4 regions of the Exiguobacterium sp. U13-1 genome follow, and region 4 is predicted to be linked to each of the others. Evidence: riboswitches for the same ligand, from Rfam matches in the RefSeq annotation. Region 4 holds a riboswitch; each other region holds the start of a gene.
What was found. Region 4 has a riboswitch for S-adenosylmethionine ahead of ESP131_RS15025 (methionine ABC transporter ATP-binding protein). Riboswitches for the same ligand answer to the same signal wherever they lie in the genome.

Region 1 (7,335 bases), 500 kb from region 4:
CCATTGCTTTCCACGCTTCGATATAGCCTTCGACCGGCCAGTGGATGAGATAAAGGTCAAGATAATCTGTTTCGAGACGTTCGAGCGATTCTGCGAATGCTTCCTTCGTCCGACCGGCACGAATATCATCGTTCCAGACTTTTGACGTTAAGAAGAGATCCTCACGTTTCACGCCGCTTTCCTTGATTCCTTTTGCGACACCGCGCTCGTTTTTATAGACAGCAGCCGTATCGATATGACGATAGCCGACACGTAGTGCTTCAGCGACAGCAGCTGGTGCTTCTGTTTCTTCGTCTACTTGCCAGACACCGAATCCGATTTGGGGAATCGTAATACCGTTTGAAAGTTTTGCGTATTGCATGTGTTACTCCTCCTCATAAAACGTAGTTTAGATTTGCTCGTTTAGTTTAGCATGAACGAACGAAGACGTCCGTTTCCATGCTCATGGAGGAATAAAATACGGTAAAATAGAAAAGAACCATGAGATTTAATCGTGTGTTAAAAGAGGGGGAGAAAAGATGGCTCAAAAGAATAAAAAGTTATCCAAATGTACTTGGCTTAGTATTGGCGCCTTGTTAGTAACGCAGGCAGTGGGTCTATTTCTTAGTGCGCGAAAATCAGGACGTAATCCATGGGTTTGGGGAGGCGCTGGACTTGTTCAATTCCCGCTTCCGGCAATTGCTTACTTCATCTTAGAACGACAAGCGAAGCAGAAAAAATAATAAAACAGGTCCAATCGTCGACGCGATTGGACCTGTTTTATGGTTACGAAGAAATTTTTTCTTGCTTCGTCGCTGTCTTCTTCATGCGTGGCAAGCCGAAGAAGATGGCGATTGATCCACAGACGAAGAGGAGGAATGGATAGAACAGATACGGAATCAGTTCAGGAGAAGCCGTTTTCGTCAATTCTGCTGCAATCAATAGTTGTGCTCCATACGGAATGATGCCTTGAATCCCACAAGAGAAGATATCAAGGATACTCGCTGATTTCTTGCGATCGACTTCATACGTATCGGCGATTTCAGCTGCCAGTGGTCCAGCGACGAGAATCGAGATCGTATTGTTTGCTGTCGCAAGATTCGTTGCACTGACGAGTGCCGCCATACTGAATTCGGCACCGCGACGCTGTGAAATCTTGCGTGTCAGCGTCTCTTTCAAGTAAGCAATTCCACCGTTGAACGTGATCAAGCTGACGAGACCACCCATGAGGAGCGTCAAAATGGAGATTTCCGCCATGCCCATCATTCCTTCAGACATCGAGAGGACGAAGCCACTCAAGCCGAAACTACCATCAATCATACCGATGATGCCGGTGAGTAACGTACCACCAATTAAGACAAGGATGACATTGACGCCAAATAGTGCAAGGACGATGACAGCAAGATATGGAATCAACTTGTAGAATTCAAATGCTTTTGCTTCGACGACGTCACCAGAACCAGAAACGAATGCGAGTAGGATGACCGTCAAAATAGCAGCCGGTAGGACGATCATGAAGTTCGTCCGGAATTTATCGCGCATGTTCGTTTTTTGGGTACGGACGGCAGCAATCGTCGTATCTGAGATGAACGACAAGTTATCGCCGAACATCGATCCACCAACGACAGCAGCCGCTGCGATCGCAACGTTGATGCCTGTCGCTTCATGAATACCGAAGGCGATCGGCGCGAGTGCAGCAATCGTTCCAGTCGATGTTCCCATTGCCATCGAGATGAAGGCAGCGATGATGAACAGACCACTCATCAGTAATGACGGAGGTAGGAACGTCAAAGCAGCATTGACGGTCGCATCGATGGCACCGATTGCTTCTGCCGTTCCAGAAAACGTACCGGCTAATAAGAAGATGAAGACCATGATCATGATATCGGGATTTCCGGCACCCGTTGCGATTCGTTCGACCGTTTGATTGATGGATCCTTTCGTCGTGATTGCAGCAAAAATCAAAGCGATCAATGCGGCGATAAGGATCGGAAATTTGTAAAAGTCGTCATAGAAGATCCCGGCTCCGATGAAGAGGACCAGGAATACGACGAGAGGAAGCAATGCCCATTTGTTAGGCGTGATCGTTTCATTCATTGTTGACACCTCGTTTCTCAAAGATACAAAAAAAGACCCCTTCGCAAGAAAGAAGGAGGTCTTTATGAAATAAAGACGCTCTTCTTATCTCTCAAGCTTTCGCTTGCTGGATTTGGCACAGTACGAATTAAATCGTCCGCTGCCGAAACATCATTGGGCCAGTCCCTCCGTTTCTCGCGATAAAAAGAAGTCATTCAATTGTCTAAAACACGTTTCTTACCGTACCGCATTGAGTAACGCGTGTCAACTGTACTTTACTGAAGTGCTTGTTTTAACGTCTGGACGTTTTCTTCCATCAATTTAAAATAAGAGCTGTTTTGTTGCGTCTTCGTGACTGACTCTAGATTATGGATCGTCACGGATTCAGCTCCAATTTCTTTTTGGATGACACGTGCGACCTTTGGTGAGACCGTCTCTTCGAACGCGACGTATTTCAAATCATGCATCCGTGCTTCTTTCACTAAAGCAGCCAGTTGCTTTTGTGACGGTTCATCTGACAGCGAGATACCCGCAATCGGTAGTTGCGTGAAACCATATCGTTCTGCGAGGTAACCGTATGCGGCATGTGTGACGAGAAGTTCTTTTTTCGATCCGTCAGCGACCGCTTGTTTGAATTGTTCGTCCAATTCATCAGCTTGCTGATCGAACGCTTTTAAGTTTTTCTCGAATGTTGCTTTGTCTTTTGGTACTTCTTTTGATAAGGCAGTTGTAATCGAGCGTGCCATTGCTTTTGCGTTGACAGGATCGAGCCAGACGTGTGGATCGTATTTTCCGTGTTCATGACCTTCTTCTTCATGCGCATGTTCATCCGTTGCATGATCATCATGCTTTTCTTCTTCGTGAGCGTGTTCGTCTTCACTATGCCCTTCTTCTTCATGTGCATGGAGTGTAGCATCCGATTCCAGTAAGTTGACGTCCTTACTCGTCTCGACGAAGCGGACATCCGTGCCTTTTAGGCTCTCCTGGATTTTTTTCGAATACGGCTCGAGTGTCGTACCTGTCAAAAGGAACAAGTCTCCCTTAGCAATCTCAGTGAGTTGTTTTGACGTTGGTTCGTAAGAGTGAGGATCGGCTCCAGGTGGGACGATCATCTTGACGTCGACTTGATCACCACCGATTTCGCGGGCAATAGCAGCCGTCGCGAACGTCGATGTATAGACTTCTGTCTGGGTTTTATCTGAAGTCGATGAATCGGTATTCGAACCGCAAGCGGCGAGGATACTTGCACTTGCGAAGGCGACCGTTAAAGCAGGAATGATTTTTTTCATTATATGATACCTCCATTATTAAAACGTAACTATTCCGATTTGGACTTTCTCACTATAGCGGAACGCTGGTGAAGCGTCAAGTAGGAATACCGAGACGTTCGACATCTTTTAAAACGGGGTAGAAGGATAATAAAGTGAAGAAACTGGCACGTCTTTTTGGAGGTGATCAAGTGAAACGTGAAACTGCATGGCTAATGGGGGGAGCTGCATTATTGACGACAGCAGCAGCGGGAGCGAGCATCTGGAACAATTACGGTGCATTACTTCGGTGGACCGAACCCGCCTTGCCACTCACAGAAAAACAACTTGCACCGCGGACACTCATCTATAAACAGGTGGGGGACCGCACCTTACAGCTCGATCTCTATTATCCGCTGGGGGAAGGACCATTTCCAATTGCCATCTACGCACACGGTGGTGCATTCGTTCGTGGAGAACGGGACGATATGTTCTGCTTTAGTCCAATCGTCGACCGCCTACTTGAACTCGGAGTTGCCGTCTGTAGCATCGATTATCGTTTGTTCGAAGAGGGCAGTTATTTTCCGGATAACCTCGAGGATGTACGGGATGCGTTATGTTTTTTGAACAAGGAAGCAGAGGACCTTCGTATCTTAAGAGGACGGATGATGGTATGGGGAGACTCTGCCGGAGCCGCACTCATGTTGACAACGGCACTTGCCCCAACTGCTTTTGTCGGAGAGCGTGATGAACGCCACATGCCATTGATCAGTGGTGTCATCGCTTTATATCCGCCGACGAATTTTTTATTGTTTAATTTCATTCAGACTTGGATCGCCCACATTAAGTTCTATAAGGGTGGACGGGAAGAATGGCGCAAGCTGATGACACACGTCTCACCGGTCACACACCTATCTTCGGATGCCCCACCGATCATGCTCTTGCATGGCAAAAAAGATCCAATCGTTCCCTTTTCGCAAGCACTCCATTTCGTCGAAAAAGGAGCCGATGTCGGAGCTGATGTCCGTTTATTTTCTTTTCCGAACGGTACCCATTCGCTTGCCAGTTTTGCTCAGACGGAAAATCCATTGAAGATCGAGCGATTGCTCGAACGAATTGAACGTTTCACCTGTCAGGTGCTACTGTTGCCACCGCGACAACTTCCGAATGGAAAACATGATACAATCAGTCATATTTCTTAAATGAGGGAGACAGAGACATGACTGAAATTTGTTTAGTGCGGCATGGTCAGACGGATTGGAACTTAAACGAACGGATTCAAGGAAGAGAAGATATACCGTTGAATGCAACAGGAAGAAGACAAGCGGAACTCAGCGCCGCTTATCTAGCGAATGAAAAATGGGATATCTTATTAGCAAGTCCGTTGTCCCGTGCTGTTGAGACAGCGGAAATCATCGGGCGTGCTGTTGGTTTGACGATTACGGCGACAGACGAGCGACTTGTCGAACGCGAATTCGGTGCCGCCTCTGGTGAACCGGTCGCAGCGATTTACGAGGCCGTTCAAGCGAACGATACGACACTTGTGCCAGGTCTCGAAACGGAACAAGACATCCAGGATCGCGTGTTCGAGGCGCTACAGGAAGTGACACGCATGCATGCGGGCAAACGGATCTTGATCGTCTGTCACTCGCATACGATTAAGGCAGCTTTATCATCGATTGATGCAACGTTCAGTTACCGGACACCTTTGAAAAATGCGTGTGCGAATTATGTCCAATATACGGATCACTATACGATTGATCGAATCAACGTAGCGGATCACATCACGGACGAGGTCGAAAAACCTTAAGAGACTGGCGCTTTCGGGTGTTCTGCTAGATACTGCTTGAACGTTTCCTTTGCAATGCTCGTAATATGCGCGCCGCGCTTCGAACGACGATCCTTATATTCTTGGACGAGTTCTTCGCCAGCGAATCCATCTTCGACGACTTCGCGTAGGATTGATTCAGATAAATCATTCTTCATCATGACCATCTTACCCGTGAAGACATACGAGACGTGTTCGCTTAAGGCAGTCCGTTCAAGGGGCGTGACGATCATCGCGGCAGGATCATTATCAGGTCGTGAGATCGTGATTTCAATCAAAGCACGTAAATGTTTTGTGAACAATTCATCGACGATCGGCTGATCCATCGGAGGAACGACGATTTCTGCAACCCACTGTGCCGTCTGTTCGGTACTGACCGTCAATCCGTCCTGAATGGCGACGGGAATCGTCGTATCACGTCCTGATTCGTCCATTAAAATGCGTAACGTGCATAACTTAAAGGTTTTCATGAAAAAATGCCCTCCCTTGATCGATTACGATTTTCCTACAGTATACCGTGAGGAATGGGGGACGGGAAACTTTTCCTGACGAAATTCGTATGAACTATGTTTAAATAAGACTAGATACTACTAAACAGGAGGATCGTTCATTATGCCGCAAGTACTCATTGGAATATTAGGAATCCTGGGTATCGTTCTACTTGCCCACCATATCATCATGTATTGGCATGCTGAACCGACAGACCGCCCGACGCTTGCATATCGCATTGCGCTCCTGATTGCCTGTTTGCTACTCATTAGTGGAAGTGATCATTTAATCAGTATTTTCTACGCGGATTCCTTAGCTGAATTCGGTCAACGCATCACGTATATCGTCTTCATCGGAGGTGCACTCGGCTTCGCGTGGTACTTTCGTAAGAAGATGGAACAAGCGCCAACAGAAATGACACCTGTCGGAAACGAAGCAGGATTAACATGAGAAAAAGCGCCGTTCTTCCTGAGGAGGAACGGCGCTTTTTGGTGTCTTATTTTAAACCACTCGCCAGGCGGGTATCCCGAATCATGTCGAGTTTGAGCTTCCAGAGACGATCGCTGAATGTGACAGCATAAATCTCTGGCAAACGCAGCCGTTTGTACTCTTCCCAGAGACGACCGATCTGTGTTTCGTGGAAGTGGCGACTTTCTTCAATCGTTGGGACCGTATAGACCAGTTCTCCATCTTTGAAAATTGGTTCAAGTAACCGCTCGACCTTGAACTGTTCGATGCGATTTCGGAACGATGGGTCCCGGACGTCGATGAGGTCGACAGCTTCAAGTGTCGACGGATCTTCGTCCATCAACGTCACGTAGTCCCCTTTGAACTTATCCGTCACCGGATCGATGATGCGATAGACTTCCTTGATGTGAGGCGTCGTCGTCTTGGCTTTTGACGAGGATACTTTAATGACGGGTGCGAGCTCGCCATCTACTTCACGCGCGACTAGTTTATAGACCATCCCAAGAGCCGGTTGTTCGTAGGCCGTGATGCCACGTGTTCCGACGAGGAACGTATTGGCTTGGGCACCTTGGATGCGCAAGTCTTGGATAACGTATTCATCGAGGTCACCCGATAAAACGATATCGACTTCCGGGAATCCGGCTTCGTCAAGCATGTTGCGGGCACGTTTTGACAAGTAGGATAAGTCACCGGAATCGATTCGGATGCCGCGTAGTTTATGTCCTTTAGCTTGGAGTTCTTTCGCAACCGTGATCGCATTCGGAAGACCACTCTTGAGCGTATCGTACGTATCGACGAGTAATGTCGCCTGATCCGGATAATGAGAAGCGAATGTCCGAAATGCCGTCAATTCGTCATCGTGGAATTGAATGTCGGCGTGCTCCATCGTTCCACCACACGGGATACCGAAGTCGCGTCCTGCTGAAGCAAGGCTTGTGACGTCAAAACCAGCCAGGTATGAAGCACGCGTTCCGAAGTAAGCGGCATCGATTCCTTGCGCGCGACGAGCACCAGCTTCGAGGAACTTCGCACGGGGAGCCGATTGACGAATACGTGCGTATTTCGTCGCGATGAGCGATTCGTGGTTCGCAATGTTCAGAATCGCAGTCTGTAAGAGTTTTGCTTCAAAGATTCGTGCTTCGATCCGAATCAGTGGTTCGTTCGGGAAGACGATTTCGCCTTCTTTGACACTTGAGATTGAGCCATTGAACTTGAACTGACGCAGTTCATCCTTGAACTCATCCGGGA
Region 2 (7,335 bases), 210 kb from region 4:
CGAATCTATTTGCGATGTACGTCACGCCACGCACTCGAAAGCAACAGGTCGGACGACAACTCGTACAAGAGGCATTACGTCGTACATTAAAGCAGCGTCCTGTGATTGAGCAAGTCCATCTCTCGGTCGTCCGGACGAATGAAGCTGCTAAAGCGTTATATCGCTCACTTGGTTTTGAATCATACGCGATTGAACCACGGGCGCTGAAAATCGATGATATGTATCATGATGAAGAACAGATGTGGTATCGGTTTTAACACAAAACGACCGACATTCAAGGAGAGGTAATCTCATTGAATGTCGGTCGTTTTTTGAATCAATTTGCCCATTCAGGCTTGCTGAAGCCTTTAAATGATTTTTCGATGACTGTATTGAAGGCGTCCGATTCGACGGCTGCTTTTAAGTCTTTTGCGACTTGTTTGTCCGCATCTTTCGTTTGGACAGCGACGAGGTTACGGTATTGTTCGTCCATCGTCTCAAGCGCTAACGCATCGAGTAAGTCGAATTTCGCAGCAAGCGCGAAGTTCCCTGGAACAGCTGAGATATCGACACTTTCGACAGCACGTGGCAATTGAGCCGCTTCGAGTGGTTTGATGACGAGTTTCTTCGGATTCTTGACGATATCTTTCTCGGAAACGGTCAGTGGATCGACATCCGGCTTAAGTTCAATCCAGCCTTGTTCTGCCAAGAGGTTCAGTGCTCGTGCTTGGTTCGTCGGATCATTCGGCGTCGCGACTTCAGCACCGGTCTTGACGTCGTCGAGTGTCTTCGCTGTCTTGCTGTATAGTCCCATCGGTGCTGTCGGGACCGTGATGAGTCCTTTTAAATCGAGGTTCTTTTCTTTAGAAAACGTCTTGAGATAGATCGAGTGTTGGAACAAGTTGGCGTCGATGTTTCCGCTACCGAGGGCGATGTTCGGTTGGATGTAATCGCTGAACTCGACGATTTCGACTTTATAGCCTTTCTTTTCGAGTTGTGGCTGGATCGCTTGTTTGACCATGTCGCTATACGGACCACTCGTCGCACCAATCTTGATCGTCTTGTCTTTTTCATCAGCACTGCTGTCTCCACATCCCGCGAGGACTCCTGCACCGAGTAAGGCTGTTGCTAAAAAGGCATATCGTTTTTTCATGATTCCACTCTCCCTTTGTATGTATGATTAGCGTTTATCTGTTTTTCGCGCCAGTTGATTGCCAAGTGCTTGAATACTTTGAACGATAACGATGAGCACGACGATCGTCACGATCATGATGAGATTATCGTAGCGATAGTAACCGAAACGGATCGCGAGGTCACCAACACCACCGCCGCCGACGATACCAGCCATCGCCGAGAAGCCGATCAGACTGATCGTCGTTAATGTGATGCCTTGAATGATGCCGGGAAGTGCTTCCGGTAAAAGGACGCTGACGATGATTCGTAATGGTTTTGCCCCGCACGCTTCCGCTGCTTCAATCAAACCGGGCGGAATCTCACGTAGTGATGTTTCGACGAGTCGCGCGAGAAACGGAATCGCTGCGACACTGAGGCTGACGGATGCTGCCGTCGGACCAATCGTATTGTCGAGCAAGAACTTCGTTAACGGAATGAGGGCAACTAGCAAGATGATGAACGGTAGCGACCGGACGATGTTGACGACGAAATCAAGAACACGTCGGACGGCAAGGTTTTGAAAAAATAATCCGCGGTCGGTGACGAACAAGAGAATCCCGAGCGGAATCCCGACGACCAATGCGAAGGCGAGTGAAATTCCGACCATCCATGCTGTCTCGCCGAGTGCCTTCAAGAGCTCAGGTAACATCGTTTGAATACGATCAAGCCACATCCTGAATCACCTCGAGTGCGTGAAGTTCCGTCGCGAGCCAGTCGAGGGCAGGAGCGATTTGGTCGGATGATCCCGTCAAGCTGACAATCAGGACACCGAAGGCGACGTCTTGAATGTAGTCGACCTTGCCGTGCAAGATGCTGACTGAGATATCGTAACGGCGGATTGCTTCTGATAACGTACTCTCGCCGGTCTTCTCGCCTGTGAACTGCAAGCGGATGATTTTTCCCGGTGTCGCTTGTAAGATGCGTTCCGGTAGCTCGATTTGTAACGCCGTGTCGACATAATGTTGCGTCACCGGATGTTTGGCTTGGCTGAACAAGTCATAGGTAGAGGCGACTTCGACGACTTCCCCTTGCGACATGACGGCGACACGATGACAAATCTGTTTGACGACATCGATTTCATGCGTGATGAGGACGATCGTCAATCCGAGTCGTTCATTCAAATCTTTTAACAAATCAAGAATCTGAAGCGTCGTGACCGGGTCAAGAGCTGATGTCGCTTCATCACATAACAAAACGGTCGGATTGTTTGCGAGTGCCCGGGCAATCCCAACGCGCTGTTTCTGCCCACCGCTTAATTGACTCGGGAAGTTCGTCTCAAATCCTTCAAGTCCGACGAGCGAGACGAGTTCGCGAATGCGCTCCGGGAAATCTGCTCGTTTGACGCCAGCAGCCTTGAGTGCAAAAGCGATGTTATCCGCGACGTTGCGCGACTGGATCAATTGGAAATGTTGAAAAATCATCCCTGTCCGCAAACGAAGTTGACGTAAGTCCGCTTTTGACATCCCGCCGAGCGAGACACCGTCGACCTTGACGGTTCCTTGTGTCGGGTGCTCGAGCCCGTTGATCAGGCGAAGCAATGTACTTTTACCGGCACCGGATTCACCGATGATCCCGAAGATTTCTCCTTTTTGAATCGTCAAATCAACATCTCGTAATGCGAAAATCGGAGTCCGGTCTCGGACGAACCGTTTTGTAATCTGTTTGAATTCAATCATCCGCTCATCTCCTTGTACAAAAAAAGTCGCTTTTTCCTAGTAGCAGAGCAACCAGAAAAAAGCGACGAAAGTGTAAGATTTCGTAACTTATCTCTCAGAATGAAATCCATTCTGTAGGATGTGGCACCGTTCCTGATAGGTGGTTGCCGGACGTCGTTGGGCCTAATCCCTCGGTCGCTCTCGATAAGTAGTTATGCTGTTGGGATTTACTTTAACGGAAATGATTCCCATCTGTCAAATATTTTTTTTGAATTATTCCGCAACAGGTGTCCGGAATAGGTTGAGCGTTCCGATTCGGTCGACGGCCTCTTCCAATCGTTCGACATCAGCAATCAGACTGATCCGGACGTAGCCTTCACCGTATTCGCCGAAGAATGATCCAGGCGTCACGGCGACATGTGCTTCGTCAAGCAGATGATCGGTGAAGCTCTGGGACGTGTAACCTTCAGGAACAGGCAGCCAGACGAAGAAGGAACCGCCCGGACGTGGTCCACTCCAACCGATCGCATCAAGTTTTGCGAACAATGCATCACGTCGTGTTTCATACAAGCTACTTAACTCACGGACACATGTCTGGTCACTCGTCAGAGCGACGGTCGCAGCATGTTGAATCGGTGTGAAGGCACTGACGTAAAGATGTTCCTGATACGTCTCGATGCTTGAGATGACGGACGAATTTCCGATTGCGAAGGCAATCCGGAAGCCTGACATGTTGAAGCGTTTTGAGAGTGAGAATAGCTCGATCCCGACGTCTTTTGCACCTTCCGTTTGCAGGAAACTTCGCGTCGGACCATCGAAACTGATGCCGCCGTATGCTAAGTCATGGACGACACAGATATCATGGGCATCGGCGAAAGCGACTGTCTGTTCGAAGGCTTCTGCCGTCGCCGTAGCGCCTGTCGGATTACTCGGGTAGTTGAGGAACAACATCCGGGCACGCTCGACATCCGTCGTATCAAGTAAGTCGTAATCGGGTAAGAAACCGTTTTTCTCGAGCAACGGAAGCGTAATCGGGAATGCGCCAGCAAGTGCGGCGCCAGACAGGTAATCCGGGTATCCTGGATCGGGGACGATGACACCTTCTCCAGGGTTGACGATCGTCTGCGGTAAGGCGACGATTCCGGCTTTACTGCCGAGGAGAATCGCGACTTCCGTTGCCGGATCGATCGTGACGCCGAATTCAGTCGCATAAAAGCTGGCGACGGCTTGTTTTAGAAAATCATGGCCACGAAACGGTGGATATTGAAGGTTCGTTGGCTCGTCGATGGCTTGTTTTAACGCATCGAGAATATGTACGGGCGTCGTTTGATCGGGTGTTCCTTGACCAAGTGTGATGACATCGTGTCCGGCAGCTTTTACAGCACCGATTCGGTTTGCGAGCTCAGCGAAAACGGGAGCAGGAAGCCGATCAATGGCGATGGATGGAGCGAAATGTTTCATGGATGAATGCCTCCTTCGTGGTATTGTCGTCAAGGATAACGAATATTCAGTCAAAAGAAAAGAACTTTTTCGAAATTCAAAAAAATTGTCGGATAAACAGGTACAGATAAGTGGAGCGGGAATAAAGAGTAGGGAGAGGAGTGAGGAGATGAAGCGAGCTAACTGGAAAGAGGCGGTCGTCTATCAAGTCTACTGGCGTAGCTTTAAAGATTCGAACGGGGATGGGATCGGTGATTTGCGAGGTGTCATCGACAAGCTTGATTACATCGCTTCACTAGGTGTCGATGTCGTCTGGTTGAATCCATGTTATCGTTCACCGGACGTCGATAACGGTTATGATATTGCCGATTATTACGGGATCATGGAAAAAGCCGGAACGATGGGAGATCTACAGGAGTTGATCACGACCGCTCATGCCCGTGGATTGAAGGTCATTCTCGATTTAGTCGTGAACCATACAAGTGACCAGCATGACTGGTTCCGTCAGTCGCGGGAGCGGATCAACGATAAGGAAGACTGGTATATCTGGCAGGATGGCACGAAAGATACGCCTCCAAACAATTGGCGCTCCTACTTTGCGCCAAGCCCGTGGACGTGGAGTGAAGAGCGCGGGCAGTATTATTTTCATTCCTTCGCAAAAGAACAGCCAGACTTAAACTGGGAGCACCCAGCTGTGAGGCAAGCGATCTACGATATGATGAACTGGTGGATCGCTCAAGGGATTGACGGCTTCCGGATGGATGTCATCAACTTGATCAAAAAACGGTCGTTCGAGGATGTCGCCAATCCGTTTGATCTATCGTACCTTGGAAATCAGCCAGGCGTGCATGACTTCCTGCAGGAGATGCATGCGAACGTCCTTGCGGGAAAAGATTTATTCACAGTCGGTGAGATTCCGTTCGTTGGTCCGGAAGACGGTCTGTTATATGTCAGTGAAGAACGAGAAGAACTTCGGACGCTGTTTCACTTCGAAATCGCGGACGACATGGAGGCAATGGATCTCTTACGATTCAAGGAAATTCAGAAACGCTGGTACGACGTCTTATACCCACTAGGTGTCAATTCACAGTTCCTCAACAACCATGATCATACGCGACAAGTGACGCGATTCGGCAGTGAACGGTACCGGGTCGAGAGTGCGAAATTACTCGGTTTGATGTTGCATACGTTACCTGGCATTCCGTACGTGTACCAAGGAGAAGAAATCGGCATGACGGGGATTCGTTTCTCAGATCCATCGCTCTATCAAGACGTCGCCTTTCGCAATCGATACGAAGAACGCGTTGCTGGTGGAGAGGACCCGGAGGTCGTACTCTCATCGATGCAGTTACTCGCCCGCGATAACTCCCGCACGCCGATGCAGTGGGACGACACGCATGAAGCCGGTTTTACGAGTGGGAAACCATGGTTAGCGGTCAATCCGAATTATACAGACATCAATGTCGCGCAGGCAGAAGCCGATCCATCGTCCGTGCTTGCTTTTTACCGATCGTTGATTCAGATGCGAAAGGATCATCCGATTATGGTCTACGGTACGTACCGAGACTTAGCACTCCATGATCCATATCTCTATATCTATGAGCGGGAACTAGAGGGAGAGGTCTGGCGGATCGTCCTCAACGTGCATGATGAACCGATGCAGACTGCCCTCGTTTTACCACATGAAAAATTGCTCGTATCAAACTATCCGGATAGCCCGGATATCTTGCGTCCCTATGAAGCACGCGTCTACCGTTATACTGTTACAGAACAGAAGTGAGTCGTCTGTTGAACGAAAAAACATCCGCGACATATCAGGAACACGTTCGCGGATGTTTTTCATATGCGTATATTATTTGAAAGGTGATGATTTTTTCGTCTGTAAGACCTGAGTGAATCGATCGACGGCTTGTCGCATCTCGTAACTCGGTCCGAGAATGAGGGGACCGTGTCCGACGGCAAGAATATCTGGAGACAGTTCCGTCAGTTGATCAGCTGAGCGAAGGGCAACGTCCGGATCCCATGTCGCGAGTGCGGGGAACGGGAATTGCCAACGGACATCACCGGAGACGGCAAGTCCACCTTGCGTCTGAAAAGCATCTCCAGCGATCAAGGTCCGGCTTCCTTCATGCCAAAGCGAGATTGAGCCAGGTGTATGGCCGGGTGAGGCGATGACACTGAGACTACCGACTTGTTGACCACTCTCGAGTAATCGATCCGGTCGCGTTTTGATGTTTTTCGGAATGCCCCCTTTTAAGGGTGTCGTTTCACCTTCTCGTAGCGTCTCATCCCCGCTGAGCAATGCAGCATCTCGGTAACTGATACAGACTTCAGCGAGTGGGAAGGCGTTCGCCAGGAAATCAAGTGAGCCGACATGATCGGCGTGCGCATGAGTCAGGATGATTGCACCGAGTGGTTTCTCTTGCTGTCGAATGTAGTGATAGAGCGCCTTTGCGTTGATTCCGAGTCCGGCATCAATCAATGTTAAACTGTCTACTTCTTCAAACAGGTAGCAGTTGACCGGGAAAAAGGATGGGGTCGTCTGCAATTGGTGTAAACGTTCGATTGTCGTGACACGCATCGGCTTCACTCCTTCAAAAAATGAATAGTCTTCTTCTTTAGTATCGTCTGTTTTTTTAGATGCGTCTAGACGAATTGTGTGGAAAAAGAGGCATCACCTCTAAAAAGATGATCCCTCCTCTACGAATTATTCAAATGTTACGGCGAAGACGGCACCAGCGTGTGGTGCATCATCTCCATTAGCAGCGGTCGTGACGAGCAATCGATCTTCATAGAAAATCGGACACGTCGGATTTGCGACTGGGAAGTCGACATGATCCAATTTTTCGCCTGTCGCAAGATCCCACCGGGTGATGCATGATCCAGCATAATGTGCGATCCAAGCGTGACCTTCCGCGTCCTTCGTCATACCATCCGGGAACCCTTCTTCCTCTTCAAGGTCAACGGCGACACGCTTATTCGAAAGTGGTGCGTCTGGAGCGTAGTCAAAGGCATAGACTTTTTTCGTCGGTGTATCGATGTGATAGAGCGTCTTGCCATCTTCTGACCAGACGAGTCCATTCGAGTT
Region 3 (7,335 bases), 650 kb from region 4:
AACGCTCACGAGCAATCATCCCGGTCGATTCTAGGTGTTTGAGGTGACGGGTCACCGCCGCGTGATCGACATTGACGCGTTTTTGCAATTCTTTTTGACTGATCGTTTGATCGACTTGTAGTTGAGCAAGTAGATCCATTCGCGTCTGACTGAAACCATCCGTACAGAGATCGAATTTTTGAGCAATCGTCTTATTGACGGAGACGAGTGCATAGATCAAACGTCCTTTTTCGTTGCAGGAAATACTCAATCCATCACATCCTTCCCTTCGTTCGAAGAAACCTTTGACGTATCAAAGATTGATATGTAAACGAATATAACGTGTTTATTTTGGTGACGCAACTTATCTGCTTCTGACATAAAAAAAGATATCATTCACGCAGAATGATATCGAGTCAGGCGACTTAACTAATATGGCGTTCAGACGCTGAAAGTCCTTTTGCATCAATCGCTGCAATGATCCGGCGGAAATAGAACAACCAAAATTGCAGGAACGGTCCGATTAAGAAAATCGAGAGGATCGTACCGAAGAAAACAGGTCCCCCAAGCAACCAGCCAATGCCGCATGCCGTAACTTCCATGATCGTCCGCATCAGACGAATCGACGTTCCAAAGCGCTCTGCAAGTGTCAATGTCAACCCATCGCGTGGACCGGCCCCGTATCCGACAGCGACATACAGACCAGCGCCCATTCCAATGATAAAGATGCCGAAAATCAGCCAGAGTGTATTCAACCAGATCGATTCAAAAGACGGTAAGAGATGAGAACCAAGAACAAGATTCATGAAGACACCGACGAAAATCGCGTTGACGAGCGTTCCGATTTGCGGTGTGACACGGTCTAACGCGTATTTAACGAACACGAGTAAGAGACCAACAAGCAAGATGATCGTTCCGACGGATAGTGGTGTCTTCTTTTGAAGACCGAGATGCAACACGTCCCACGTCGAGACACCGAGTTCAGCCGTGATCATCATCGATGAGCCAAGAGCGAGTAAAAATAAACCGAGTAGGAAGAGTCCCCACTTTAACGTAGCGCGTAACAACCAGGAAGCGCGATGACGCGTCATGTCTGGCACCTCATTTCTTAAAAATAATTGATTCGTTAACTGTATCATGAGGAAAGTGGAAGAAGAAAGACGAAATTTTCCGTTTTTTCCATCTTAAGAAGGAGGGGAAGGTCAAAAGAGAAACGTATACTGAAGAAAAAGGAGGGATAGAATGAAAGCGATCCGGCACCTGATTCGTTTTACATATATAGAAGCCGTCTGTTGCGTCTTTCCCGTGATGATTTTCGCAGCGCTTGCTCTTTCACGTTATCTTCCTACTGAACCGGTTGCTCGATACGATCTCCTGTTGCTCTGGTGTATTCTCATCCAAATCGTCTTACTCGTCACGCGTTATGAAACGATGGAAGAATTCAAACTGATCTTATTGTTTCACGTCATCGGTCTAGCACTTGAACTGTTCAAGGTGAACGTCGGGTCTTGGAGTTATCCGGAAGACGCTTTGACGAAAGTGGCTGGTGTTCCCTTATATGCAGGATTCATGTATGCAAGCGTCGCGAGCTATGTCTGCCAGGCGTTTCGGCGATTTCAATTACGATTCATAGCATTTCCTCCCCCGTGGCTTGCGATTAGCGTCGGCAGTCTCGTCTATCTCAACTTCTTCACCCACCACTGGATCTTCGATGCACGCTGGCTATTGATGGTCCTCGTCGTCCTTGTCTTCTATAAGTCTTGGGTTCATTTTACGATCGAGCAGACGATCTACCGGATGCCGCTCGTCCTGTCCTTTTTACTGATCGCCTTTTTCATTTGGATTGCAGAGAATATCGTGACGTTCTTTAAAGGCTGGGTCTATCCGCATCAAGAAGGAGGCTGGGCAGTCGTTGATCTTGGAAAATTGTCTTCTTGGTTCCTGCTTGTGATCATCACGGTTTTAATTGTCATCGTTGCAAAATATAAGCGTCAGGATCCGGCTGTGGAAATTCAGCAACGTACCTAAATAAAAAAACAACCCGGTTATTTTTTTGAACTACTTCCACGTTTTTTCGTTGCTATAGTGAAAAAAACGCAAAGGAAGTGGTTACGGATGATGCAACAGGTGTTGGAACGAGCAACTGAATTGGTACAGATGAAATTAGCAGTCGTGGAGCGGTATGAAGATTGGCAACTCTGGCTCGACGAAGTGAACGGAATCGACGAATGGGTCAAGATGTCAGCGTATTATGCACCGCGCGATGTTCAAGAAACACTAGTCATCGACGAAGTGAAACGAGAGAAGCAGACCGTCGTAATGCCACCACAAGTACCGATCGAGCCAGTACGCAAGCAACGTTATGCCTATACGTTTCAGCGGGGATTAAAAGGCGGTACTTTACTAGAGTGGTCCGGCAGTCATATTTCAGAACGAGACGTCCGCGATTGGAATCTCGAGCACGGCATGGAAGTTCGGATCCGTGTCGATCATCAGGATGATCAAAAAACGATGTGCCGTGTTGAAGCCGTCGTCTCGACGGAGCGAATGAGAGAAAATCCGGAACGTGTCGTGTTTGAACAAGCCATCGTCAAGGCACATGGAATCATTGAGGAAACGGTGAATGGTCCACTGCAAGATGAGTCGGACAGACCGTTTTATTATGTCGTACCAGTAGAAGACATGCGCTATTTCCGACTAGAAGCAGGACAACTCGTCGATCTCGCCATGTGGCGCGGACGGAAAGATACACTAACGATTGCTTGGAAACATCCGTTCACGTATGAAGAGCCGATCGTCAACACATCATCAAACCGTCCATCTGAGGTCAAGCAACCGGTAGTGAAGACGCCTGTGACAACGAAAAAGTCAAATCGGTATGCACGAAAAATGAAACGACAAACGGTTCCGAAGGCTAAAAAAGTGCAGCAGCGCATTCGTGTTCAAAAAGAGCGAAAGATCGAACCAATCGTGACGACAGCTGTACCTGGACAATTGATGGATTTCGTCGATAAGACACCGCTTGATTTCACGCGCTTCACAGGTATGCGCCTCGTCATCGTTGGAAACGAACAACAAACGGCTGTTTATCGTGAGTTCTTTGCGCCAACAGGAATCGAATTGATTCATCTCGCAGGAGACGCACAGTCTGCGAAAAAGATTGCTTGTCTCTCCAAAAAGACGGATGCCATCGTCGTCGTGACGAGCCGTGTCTCTCATGCGGCGAGTGCACATGTCATTGCACAGGCGAAAAAACATGGTATTCCGTTCGCGATGGAACGCCTCGACGGTCGACGATCGCTATATACAGCGTGTGAACGACAACTTGAGCGTGCTTGGCTCAACCAGCAACGAGACGGGAAATTATTGAAAAAAGAGTGAAACATTAGAAGAATTCGACCGTAAAGTAAGGTGAGAACTTATTTTTCAAGGAGGACCTTACTCATGTCATCTCAATTAAAAAAAGCAGCGAAGGAGTCGCTCAGCGGTCGTTGGGGATTTGCAGTCCTAGCATTCCTGCTGTTTAGTATCATTCAGGGTGTTCCTAACTTATTTGGATCGGATATCGATGAGCCGTCAAATAGCATGGATCTCGTCGTAATGTTAGTATCGATTTTACTGATTCCATTAGGAGTCGGTTGGACATGGATTGCCATGTCGATTGCTCGTGGAGAAGAAGCGAAAGTGACAGGTCTATTTGAGCCATACGGGATGTTCCTGAAAGTGGTCGGGCTCGCAATCGTTCAATTCATTTTCATCGCACTTTGGACGTTGCTCTTGATCATTCCAGGGATCATCAAATCGTTCTCTTACTTGTTGACGTTCTACATCCTTCGGGATGAACCGTCGATTGGTATCCTCGAGGCAATCACACGCTCGCGTCAACTCATGGACGGTCATAAGATGGAAGCATTCTTACTCTTCCTATCATTCATTGGTTGGGCATTACTCGTGATCGTTACTCTTGGTCTTGCTATCCTGTGGGTCGGACCATACTTCAGCGTCACACTAGCCAAGTTCTATGATCGTGTTCGTGGTGAACAAGCACCAGAGCAGACATCAGATTTCGTCGCACCATATTAATACCGGATCCCGACACTACGTCGGGATTTTTTTATGCTCGAAATAATTCCGATTGGAAAAGACGGTTTAATGGTTGCTTTAGTTCAGTGAATTTTGTACGATGAATGCAACACATCTTATCTAGAGAAGTCGAGGGACTGGCCCGAAGACACTTCAGCAACCCCGCTGTGGCGGAAGGTGCTACTTCCAGGAAGGGATACCTTCTGAAGATAAGAGCGGACAGGACAAGATACCGTCGCTCTTTTCGAACTTCGAAAAGAGCGTTTTTTTTATGATAAGGGGGACGATGGAGTGGAGTATGGTTTTTGGTTACCGATTTTTGGGGGATGGTTACGTAACGTCGAGGATGAACAGATGCCACCGACATTCGATTATGCAAAACAAGTCGCACAAACAGCAGAACGGATCGGCTTCTCGACGACGTTGATCGCGGAATTGAACTTGAACGACATCAAAGGCATCAAGGAACCGAGTCTTGAGGCATGGACGACGGCAGCTGCGATTGCTGCAACGACAGAACGCTTAGAAATCATGACAGCGGTTCGTCCTGGGTTCCATAATCCAGCGACGACGGCGAAGATGGCGGCAAACATCGATCAGTTGAGTGGTGGACGCTTTACGCTCAACGTCGTTTCGGCGTGGTGGGCAGAGGAAGCCAAACAATACAACGGTATCTTCACAGCACACGATGAACGCTATGCTCGGACGGAAGAATTCGTCACGGTCATGAAAGGATTATGGGCAGATGCGTCACCGTATAGCTTCTCCGGTAATCACTACACGATCGAGCAGGCGGAACTTCATCCGAAGCCCGTCCAGCGTCCAGGCATCAAGCTCTACGCTGGTGGAGAGAGTGAAGCTGGAAAGCGGACAATCGTCGAACACTGTGACGCTTATGTCATGCACGGGGGCACGGTCGAAGAAGTAGCCCATAAAATCAACGATATGAAAGTACGCCGGGAATCGACGGGACACGCACCGCTCGAGAGTTTCGGTCTTGCTGCCTACATCATTTGTCGGGATACGGAAGAAGAAGCGCTTCTTGAGTGGCAACGCATTACGGACGTCAAGGAAGACAGCGCCGGTTATGCCGGTTATCAGGATTTCATCAGTAAATCGCAACTGGAGCAACAGGTCGAGCGAAACGATTATTCCGTCTCGAACCGTGGTCTAAGACCGAACTTGATCGGAACACCAGAACAAATTGCGGAACGCATTCTAGCGTTCGAAGCCGTCGGTGTCACGTTACTCTTGTTACAATTCTCACCACAACTCGAAGAAATGGAACGCTTTGCTCGTGACGTAATGCCACTGGTCGAAGCGAAACGAAAGGTAGGTCAACAATCATGACAAAAATTCATATTCTCCACGAAAACCAAGAATGGACGGACCATCTCATCAAACGTCTCGAAGAACTTGAGTTACCGTATGAAGAGTGGCATCTAAATGAAGGAATCGTTCCACTCGATGAACTACCGCCAGAAGGCGTCTTTTACAGCCGGATGAGTGCCTCTTCGCATACACGCGGGCACCGTTACGCGCCGGAGTTGACGGAAGGGGTCCTTGCTTGGTTAGAAGAACACGACCGGACCGTCTTCAACGGAACGCGTGCGCTCCGCCTTGAAGTCAGCAAAGTCAATCAGTATACAGCACTACGTAAAGCAGGCATCCGTGTACCAAAGACGACGGCTGCAGTCGGACGTGATCAAATCGTGCAAGCGGCAAAAGAGATCGGCGTTTCGTCATTCATCACGAAACACAACCGTGCCGGGAAAGGTCTCGGCGTCCAGTTATTCCACTCAATTGAAGCACTTGAAGCCTACCTCGATGGTCCGACATTTGACGAACCAGTCGATGGCATCACGTTGATTCAAGAGTACATCCAAGCACCAGAACCGTATATCACGCGCTGTGAGTTCGTGGGTGGAAAATTCGTCTACGCGGTCCAAGTCGATACGTCGGAAGGATTCGAACTTTGCCCAGCGGATGCGTGTGTGATTGACGACCTGTTTTGCCCAGTTGGTGAAGAAGCACCGCAAACGCCGATGAAGTTCCAAATTGTTGAAGGCTTCGATGATCCGATCATCCAAAAGTATGAAGCCTTCCTCCAAGCGAACCAGATTGCGGTCGCAGGCATCGAGTTCATCAAGGATGCGTCAGGTACGATCTATACGTATGACGTCAATACGAATACGAACTATAATTCGGATGCTGAGGCAGCTGCAGGACGCTACGGTATGCTCGAACTGGCCAAGTTCCTCGGTGCAGCCCTTGAAACAAGCACAGTAAAATAAGAATCTGCTCCCGCCCTGTCACCGGACGTTACAAGACCGGATGACAGGGTATTTCTATAGAAAAGGGGGCGGATCTATGATTACGTGGAGAGAAGAACGACAGCTCGATATTCCGATTGAGGAAGCATGGCACTTGTTTGATCACACGCGATTGCAGCGTTTGATTCCAAACGTCGTCCAGCACGAGGTAATCGAACGAAAACCGGGTGTGGTCGGTTCGACGTATCGTCAAACGTACATGCAGGGTAACCGACTTGAAACCTATATCGTGACCGATTTGGCTTATACGAACGAACCCGACTTCAAACAAAATACGATCGGATTTACGTTGGCTAAAATATTCAAGATCGAGATGACCTTTACACTCAAACCACTCGGACCTGATCGATGTCTGTTGATTTATACAGGGAAGAACGAAGGAGCCAATTTTGTTGGAAAGAGTCTGTTGTCGCTTGGAGGCGAGCGAGAGAATGAGAAAATCGTTCATGGGCTGTTGCAACGTGTCGAAGAAGAAGCGGCGAAACAAAAGAAGAACAACGCATGAAAAAACGGATTCCCGTGCCTGGGAATCCGTTTTAGCATCTTATCGATTCGTATATGATTTTTGACCGCTCGTTAAGCCGGATAGATGACCAATACGCATACCGATTCCATCTTTCATCAACTGTTCACGTACTTTTGGATCAACTAAAAGATCAGTTACCGACTGCTAATTTTAAATATAAGTATTGTGATTAAACTTTCGTTTCATCAAATGATTATATCGTTACGATAGTAGGCGCAAACGGGAAATCTGAGGATCATTTTGCATCTCATTCAGTGGTCGAAATCGAACAGCTCGTAATTCTTGTTGATCAAGTGGTAGTTCAGGATCAATCCCGAGTTGAAGTACAGAACTATTCGTGACACGTCGGACGAGAAAACACGTCTCCGTTCCTTGATCGATCGAAATCTCGTAGAGTTGTCGTTCGACCGTGAC
Region 4 (7,335 bases):
GGTACATAGAGGAACGTACCGCCGTTACGAAGTGCCGCGTTTAATGCCGCAAGACGATCTTCGTTGACTTGAACACCTTCCGTCATGAAGTACTTCTCGACGAGTTCCGGATGTTGTTTTAATGCGTCTTCGAGCGTCGTGAAGATGACGCCGTTCGCCGCTTCACTGTTTTGCGCATGGACGAGTTGTCCGTTACGCGTGACGAGCATGTGATCACGGTTTTCGCCGATCAATGCTTCGATATCTGAAGAAAGACCAGTGACGGTTTCGAGTTCCGTCGTACCTTCTGTGAAGTTCCAGCCTTCGATCTTGATTTTTTCTACTTTTGGCAATGCGAGCGTTGGGGCAAGATCAAGCGCGTCTTGACGCTTTGCGACCATCCAAGATGGTTCCCCTAAGCGAGTCGCACGTTCTGCCACTGCCTCGCGATTTACTGCAAGATTCAGTTCTACAGTCATCATGCTTCCTCCCTCGTCTTACGCTTTTGTTTCGATTTCGACGTCTTCGATGCCGAGTTCTTTTTTAACCCAGTCATAACCTTCTGCTTCGAGACGGTGTGCGAGTTCTTTACCACCAGACATGACGATTTTTCCGCCCATCATGATGTGGATGAAGTCTGGCTCGATATAGTTCAAGAGACGTTGGTAGTGCGTGATGATCAAGCAACCGAATTCAGGTGAACGCATTTCGTTGACACCTTTTGCGACGACTTTCAATGCATCGATATCAAGACCTGAATCGATTTCATCAAGAATCGCGATTGCTGGTTTAAGCATCATCATTTGAAGAATTTCGTTACGTTTCTTTTCTCCACCAGAGAAACCTTCGTTGAGGTAACGGTGTGCCATTTCTGAAGGCATCTCGAGAAGACCCATTTGTGAATCAAGCTCACGGATGAACTTCATGAGTGAGATTTCATCGCCTTCTTCGCGGCGCGAGTTGATCGCTGAACGAAGGAAGTCTGAGTTCGTGACACCACTGATTTCACTTGGGTACTGCATTGCGAGGAACATACCCGCTTGTGCGCGCTCATCGACTTCCATGTCGAGGACGTCTTCGCCGTCGAGTGTGACTGAACCAGATGTCACTTCGTACGATGGGTGACCCATCAATGCTGATGCGAGTGTTGATTTACCTGTCCCGTTTGGTCCCATGACCGCGTGGATTTCCCCGCCTTTGATTTCCAAGTTGACGCCTTTCAAGATTTCCTTGCCGTCGATCGCGACGTGTAGATCTTCAATCTTCAAGTGTGAAGCCTTCATGTTAGAATCCCTCCATCTATTCATTTCGTGACTGACGATTCAGAACACGAGCGTTACTAATTTAGTATCATTCTAATCTTAAAGAAACATGGCGTATTATTCAAGCGTCATCGCTCGCTGATTTTTCTCAAAATCATGCGTTTTGTTGAGAATCATTCGAAAGTTTCACCGGTTCCTCCAGTTCCTCGATCGTCGAACCCCGATGAATCCGTTGTGACAGTAAGAGTAGTGGTATTCCGAATAATGTCAAGCCCGCTAATATCCCGAAAATCGGTAACGGACGGTCCGCTCCATATAAACTTAACAAATGTCCTCCAGCGATCGGACCGATGGATTGTCCGATCGACGTCAAGCCCATCGCCCCGAAATAACTGCCCCGTAATTCCGGTTTGGCAAACCGATCGGTCAAGATGTCGGTCATCGTGAACATCATGACTTCCCCGCACGTGAAGATAACCATCGCGACAACCATCAGCCAAATTGAACTCACATTACCGATGATGAACAATCCGATCGCAACTGTCGCAATCCCGGTCGTGATCGAGACGAGCGGTGACGTTTTGACACCGAACTTCATGATCGGATATTGGACGATCAAGACGGTGATCGCATTGATCGTGATCAAGATCGCATAGAGTGTCTTTCCGCCTTCAAGCAGTGACGTCTCCGTCAAGAACTGTGGCAAGGTCGAGTTGAACTGGCTGTAACCAAAGACCCCGAAGATAATGCCGGCGAGTGCGAGTGTAAAGGCGATGTCCGTCCGTAACAGACGAACCGTCGCTCCGAACGAGACCTTCTTGCCACCGTGCGTCTCGGTGATCGGATGGCGTTTGAATAAGAATCCAATCATCACCCCGTATACGATATAGACGAACGCCGTGATGTAAAACGTCGCGGACGTGTTCCCCGCACTCAGCAGTAAGGCGATTCCCGGCCCGATCGCTGCTGCGATGTTGATCATCGCGTAACGGATATTGAAGACGAACAATCGGTTCGCTTCGTCCGTCGTATCACTGATCAAGGCACGAGCGGATGGCTCAAAAATCGAGCGACAGACACCATTCAAGGCACTGAGGATAAAGAACGCCCAAAATGTCTCGACTTGTGCCAGTGCGATGAAGACGATCGCAAACCCAATCGTTCCGGCGAGCATCATCGCCCGTCGTCCATACCGGTCCGACAATGTACCACCGATGAAGCTCATGACGAGACTCGCGATCGCTGAGATACTGAGGACCCAGCCGACATCGATCGGGTCAAACTTCAGGACGGTCGTCATGTAGATGGCGAAGAACGGCATCGTGATGAATGTTCCGAGACGCGAGAAAAACGTTCCAAACAAGACCCCGAGTGTCAACGGATGCAGTTGACGAATGCGTTGCATATGATTCCCCCTAACCCCTGTTTCAGACAAATGAAAAGCATCCTTCCATTATATAGGAAGGATGCCGGTTTCGGTGAACTTATTTGCTGACTGGAACGACCGCACCTTTGTACTTGTCGAGGATCCAATCTTGGTTTTTCTTCTCGTGCAGAACGTCAAGAAGTGCTGTGACACGCTTGTCTTTCTCATCGCCGTCACGTGTGACGATGATGTTGACGTATGGTGACGACTCATCTTCTGATGCGATCGCATCTTTCAACGGGTTCAGACCGTTATCGATCGCATAGTTCGTGTTGATGAGGACGGCGTCGCCTTCATTGTTTTTGTAGGCTTGCGGAAGAAGTGATGCTTCGATGTTCGTCTTGAACTTGAGTTTCTTCGGGTTCTCCGCGATATCACCGAGTTGTGCATCTGTCGTTTTACCGTCTTTGAGTTTAATCAATCCTTCGTTTTGAAGGAACGTCAAGACACGACCGCGTTCCGCGACGTTTGAGCTCGTCAGGATCGTTGCACCGTTTGGCAACTTATCGAGTGACTTGTATTTCTTCGAGTAGATACCGAGTGGTTCAACGTGAACGCCACCTGCGTTCGCGAACTTATATGATTTGTTTTCTTTCTCTTGTTGCTCGAGATACGGTACGTGCTGGAAGTAGTTTGCATCGATTTCTTTTGAAGCGAGCGCTTTGTTCGGAAGTACGTAATCTTGGAACTTCTTGATTTCAAGCTTGTAACCTTTTGCTTCGTATTCTTTTTTAACGTGCTCAAGAATCTCAGCGTGCGGTACGTTTGATGCACCAACGACGAGTGTTTTGTCGTCGCTACCTGATCCTGATGATTTTTCACCACATGCAGCAAGGCTGATTGCTAAAACGGATACAGCGGCAGTACCTACGAATTTTTTCCAAACTTTCATGAATGATTCCTCCAATATGAATAAAATTTGAATTAACGTTTATCGATTGCACGGATCAGCAAGTCACCAATGATTTGGATGACGAAGACGATCGCTAAGATTAAGAGTGTCGCAATGACGATGACATCGTTTTGAGAACGCTGGAATCCTTCGATGAAGGCCATGTCCCCAAGTCCACCTCCGCCGACTACTCCGGCCATTGCCGTATAACCGACAAGTGAGACGAGTGTGACCGTGATACCAGAAACGATGGCAGGCAACGCTTCCGGGATTAAGACTTTATAGATGATCTGGAACTTCGTCGCGCCCATCGATTCAGCTGCCTCGATGACACCTTTATCGACTTCGCGTAACGCGAGTTCAACCATCCGACCGTAGAACGGTGCAGCACCGAAGATCAGTGCCGGTAATGCTGCCGTTGGTCCGAGGAACGAACCGACGATTGCTGTCGTGAATGGAATCAATAAGATCAGTAAGATGATGAACGGAATCGAACGGAAAACGTTGACGACCAAGCTCAAGATTGAATAAAACGCCCGATTCTTGAATAATAACTCTTCGTTTGTTGCATACAATAATAGACCAATGATCAAACCGAGAACGAATGTCGAAACCCCAGCGATTGCCGTCATATAGACGGTACTGCCTGTCGCTTCCCACACCATGTCCCAGTCTAGGTTGTCAAAGAATGAAATCATCGGTGATCCACCTCCACTTCAACATCACTGGCTTGAAGCTTCGTGATGACCGCTTGTGTTGCTTCTGTTTCCCCAATCAACTGAATGAACAGTGTACCGAGTGCCCCTTCCTGTGATTGACCGACGTTTCCGCCGATGATATTGAACAGGACCGGTGAATCCTTCATGACTTCCGCGAGGATCGGGCTTTCCGCTGTCGATCCGACGAACGTCAACTGAACGATTTTACCGGTTGGGTACCGTTCGCGTAGTTTCGCGAACGTTAACTCGTTTTCTGACGGCGACGTCAATTGTTTGACGAATTCTTTCGTCATCGCTTGTTTCGGGTGACGGAAGACTTCCGCGACCGGACCTTGCTCAACGATTTTACCGGCTTCCATGACGGCGACCCGGTGACAGATTTTTTGAATGACGTGCATCTCGTGTGTGATCAAGACGATCGTCAGTTTCAGTTTCTGGTTGATGTCGACGAGTAATTCAAGGATCGAGTCCGTCGTCTTCGGGTCGAGTGCACTGGTTGCCTCGTCACATAAGAGAACGTCTGGGTTCGATGCCAGTGCCCGAGCGATACCAACACGTTGCTTTTGACCGCCGGATAATTGCGATGGGTAAGCTTTTTCTCGTCCGTCAAGACCAACGAGTTGAATCAGTTCCGCAACCCGTTCCTTGCGGCGAGCTTTTGGAAAGCCACCGAGTTCGAGCGGGAACATGATGTTCTCCTCGACTGTTCGTGACCAAAGTAAGTTGAAGTGCTGGAATACCATTGAGACATTCTTGCGGACGCCTCGTAATTCTTTTGGTTTCAGTGATGTCATTTCGACACCATCGATTTGGATCGAACCACTCGTTGGTGCTTCGAGCATATTCAGTAATCGGATCAGGGTCGATTTCCCTGCTCCGGAATAACCGATTATTCCAAAAATTTCGCCGCGCTCGATTGTCAGATCAACATTCGCGACGGCTTCGACTGCTCCGCGCTTTGAGCGATAAATCTTTCCTACGTCTTGTAAACGAATCACTACTGTCCCTCCTAAATAAAAAAGTGCGCGCGTTTTAGAGCAAACGCGCGCACTTTTCAGTACACAAAACCATTTGCTCTCATCTCCCAGACTTTTGTCTGCTGGAATTAGCACCACTTCGGATTAGATCCGCGGTTGCCGGGTTTCATCGGGCCAGTCCCTCCACCACTCTCGATAAGAGTTTCGGTATTAAGTTTGTAGAATATATTCTGAATATTAGCAGGGGTTATTTTTGTTGTCAAACAGTTTTTTCAGAAACTTTTTCGAGGAACGTGAAAGCACGTGTTAAGTCTTCTTTCAAATCTTCCGCATCCTCAAGTCCAACTGAAATCCGGACGAGACCGTCCGTGATGCCGAGTTCTGCCCGACGTTCTGCCGGGATCGACGCGTGCGTCATCCGTGCCGGAACCGAAATCAGACTCTCGACGGCACCAAGACTCTCAGCAAGTGTGAAGAAATGTGTCGCCTCGACGAGTTTTTCTGCGTTCGCTGCTGAACCGACATCAAAGCTGATCATCCCACCAAATCCAGTCGCTTGTTTCGCTTGGATCTCGTGACCAGGATGCGATGCAAGTCCTGGGTAGAAGATGTTCGAGACGATATCTTGCGCTTGTAAGAACGCGACGAGATCATGTGCTGTCTCTTCGATCGCATCCATCCGGATACCGAGTGTACGAAGACCACGGACGAGCAAGAAGCTGTCTTGCGGTCCAAGCACGCCGCCTGTCGAGTTTTGGATGAAGTGCATCTCTTCGCCGAGCGCATCATCTTTGACGACGACAAGTCCAGCGACGACGTCCGAGTGTCCGCCGATGTATTTTGTCGCACTGTGCAAGACGATGTCTGCACCGAGTGCGAGTGGTTGTTGATGATATGGTGTCGCGAACGTGTTGTCGACGACGAGTTTAAGATCGTGACGTTTTGCGATTGTTGCGATTGCTTCGATGTCCGTTACTTTCAACAACGGGTTCGTCGGTGTTTCAACGTAAACGATCTTCGTGTTGTCTTGAATCGCTGCTTCCGTCGCTGCAAGGTCCGTCGTATCGACGAATGTCACTTGGATGTTGAACTTCGGTAAGACGCGTTGCATCAAGCGGAACGTACCACCATAGACGTCATCTGTCATGACGATGTGATCACCAGACTCAAGCAAATGGAAGACGGCATGGATTGCTGCCATCCCAGAACCGAAGGCAAAACCACGTGCGCCGCCTTCAAGATCTGCAATCAATCGTTCGATGCTCGTCCGTGTCGGGTTCGCTGTTCGTGAGTATTCATATCCGTCCTTGAGTTGACCGATTTTATCCTGCTTGTATGTGCTTGTTTGATAGATCGGTGGTGTGACGGCTCCTGTTGCCCGGTCGACACCTGTTCCTCCATGAATCAATGCTGTCTTCTTACGCATGAGTTTCGTCCACCTTTTCAAAGATTTGTTGGCTTAAATAGCGTTCGGCACTGTCTGCGAAGACGGTGACGATCGTACTGCCGGGGTGACGCTTTGCGATATCAAGCGCAGCAACGAGCGCTGCACCTGCTGAACTACCAACGAGTAATCCTTCGCGAGCGGCGAGTGTATGGACCGCATCAAACGCATCACGGTCAGAAATCGTATGAATCTCGTCAACGAGTTCACGCGGAACGAGACTTGGCCATTTTGCTGTTCCAATGCCTTCCGTCTTGTGCGGACCGGCTGGACCACCGTTTAAGACGGAGCCTTCCGGTTCGACGATTGCTGCTTTTGTACCGAGACGTTGTTTTAAGAAGTCCGCTGTTCCGGCGAACGTACCACCTGAACCACAACCGGCAACGAACCAGTCGATGTGCGGCAAGTCCGCAATCAGCTCAGGACCGAGTGTCCGCTGATACGTGACTGGGTTCTCTTCGTTTTCGAATTGTAACGGAACGTAACTGTTCGGAATTTCCTGACCGAGTTCTTTTGCCCGGTCGATCGCCCCTTGCATATCGAGTTCAGTTGGCGTGTTGACGACGGTTGCGCCGAGTGCCCGCATCAACGTCTGCTTTTCCTGACTGAATTTTTCCGGAACGACACAGATGACTT

Region 1: it holds a riboswitch for S-adenosylmethionine, as region 4 does, so the genes downstream of both, ESP131_RS01065 (Na+/H+ antiporter NhaC family protein) here and ESP131_RS15025 (methionine ABC transporter ATP-binding protein) in region 4, are expected to answer to the same signal.
Region 2: it holds a riboswitch for S-adenosylmethionine, as region 4 does, so the genes downstream of both, ESP131_RS16020 (methionine ABC transporter ATP-binding protein) here and ESP131_RS15025 (methionine ABC transporter ATP-binding protein) in region 4, are expected to answer to the same signal.
Region 3: it holds a riboswitch for S-adenosylmethionine, as region 4 does, so the genes downstream of both, ESP131_RS01765 (LLM class flavin-dependent oxidoreductase) here and ESP131_RS15025 (methionine ABC transporter ATP-binding protein) in region 4, are expected to answer to the same signal.

The regions. Positions count from the first base shown of each region.
Region 1 covers NZ_CP015731.1:189,004-196,338, reverse strand. The annotation lists gene ESP131_RS01075 (aldo/keto reductase) at 1-361, opposite strand, end outside; gene ESP131_RS01070 (hypothetical protein) at 519-722, shown strand; gene ESP131_RS01065 (Na+/H+ antiporter NhaC family protein) at 766-2,076, opposite strand; SAM riboswitch class I at 2,158-2,262, opposite strand; gene ESP131_RS01060 (metal ABC transporter solute-binding protein, Zn/Mn family) at 2,331-3,344, opposite strand; gene ESP131_RS01055 (alpha/beta hydrolase) at 3,515-4,504, shown strand; gene ESP131_RS01050 (histidine phosphatase family protein) at 4,522-5,112, shown strand; gene ESP131_RS01045 (YwpF family protein) at 5,109-5,600, opposite strand; gene ESP131_RS01040 (hypothetical protein) at 5,743-6,069, shown strand; gene ESP131_RS01035 (nicotinate phosphoribosyltransferase) at 6,116-7,335, opposite strand, start outside.
Region 2 covers NZ_CP015731.1:3,100,238-3,107,572, reverse strand. The annotation lists gene ESP131_RS16035 (GNAT family N-acetyltransferase) at 1-257, shown strand, start outside; gene ESP131_RS16030 (MetQ/NlpA family ABC transporter substrate-binding protein) at 317-1,132, opposite strand; gene ESP131_RS16025 (methionine ABC transporter permease) at 1,160-1,825, opposite strand; gene ESP131_RS16020 (methionine ABC transporter ATP-binding protein) at 1,815-2,828, opposite strand; SAM riboswitch class I at 2,913-3,018, opposite strand; gene ESP131_RS16015 (aminotransferase class I/II-fold pyridoxal phosphate-dependent enzyme) at 3,081-4,268, opposite strand; gene ESP131_RS16010 (alpha-glucosidase) at 4,417-6,027, shown strand; gene ESP131_RS16005 (MBL fold metallo-hydrolase) at 6,100-6,828, opposite strand; gene ESP131_RS16000 (SMP-30/gluconolactonase/LRE family protein) at 6,955-7,335, opposite strand, start outside.
Region 3 covers NZ_CP015731.1:334,659-341,993, reverse strand. The annotation lists gene ESP131_RS01790 (MarR family winged helix-turn-helix transcriptional regulator) at 1-250, opposite strand, end outside; gene ESP131_RS01785 (YczE/YyaS/YitT family protein) at 405-1,070, opposite strand; gene ESP131_RS01780 (DUF817 domain-containing protein) at 1,222-2,007, shown strand; gene ESP131_RS01775 (DUF2325 domain-containing protein) at 2,095-3,360, shown strand; gene ESP131_RS01770 (DUF975 family protein) at 3,424-4,062, shown strand; SAM riboswitch class I at 4,176-4,278, shown strand; gene ESP131_RS01765 (LLM class flavin-dependent oxidoreductase) at 4,354-5,412, shown strand; gene ESP131_RS01760 (ATP-grasp domain-containing protein) at 5,409-6,356, shown strand; gene ESP131_RS01755 (SRPBCC family protein) at 6,433-6,900, shown strand; gene ESP131_RS01750 (NUDIX domain-containing protein) at 7,123-7,335, opposite strand, start outside.
Region 4 covers NZ_CP015731.1:2,893,769-2,901,103, forward strand. The annotation lists gene sufD (Fe-S cluster assembly protein SufD) at 1-458, opposite strand, end outside; gene sufC (Fe-S cluster assembly ATPase SufC) at 477-1,262, opposite strand; gene ESP131_RS15010 (MDR family MFS transporter) at 1,396-2,646, opposite strand; gene ESP131_RS15015 (MetQ/NlpA family ABC transporter substrate-binding protein) at 2,726-3,559, opposite strand; gene ESP131_RS15020 (methionine ABC transporter permease) at 3,592-4,257, opposite strand; gene ESP131_RS15025 (methionine ABC transporter ATP-binding protein) at 4,254-5,276, opposite strand; SAM riboswitch class I at 5,353-5,457, opposite strand; gene ESP131_RS15030 (bifunctional cystathionine gamma-lyase/homocysteine desulfhydrase) at 5,515-6,681, opposite strand; gene ESP131_RS15035 (PLP-dependent cysteine synthase family protein) at 6,674-7,335, opposite strand, start outside.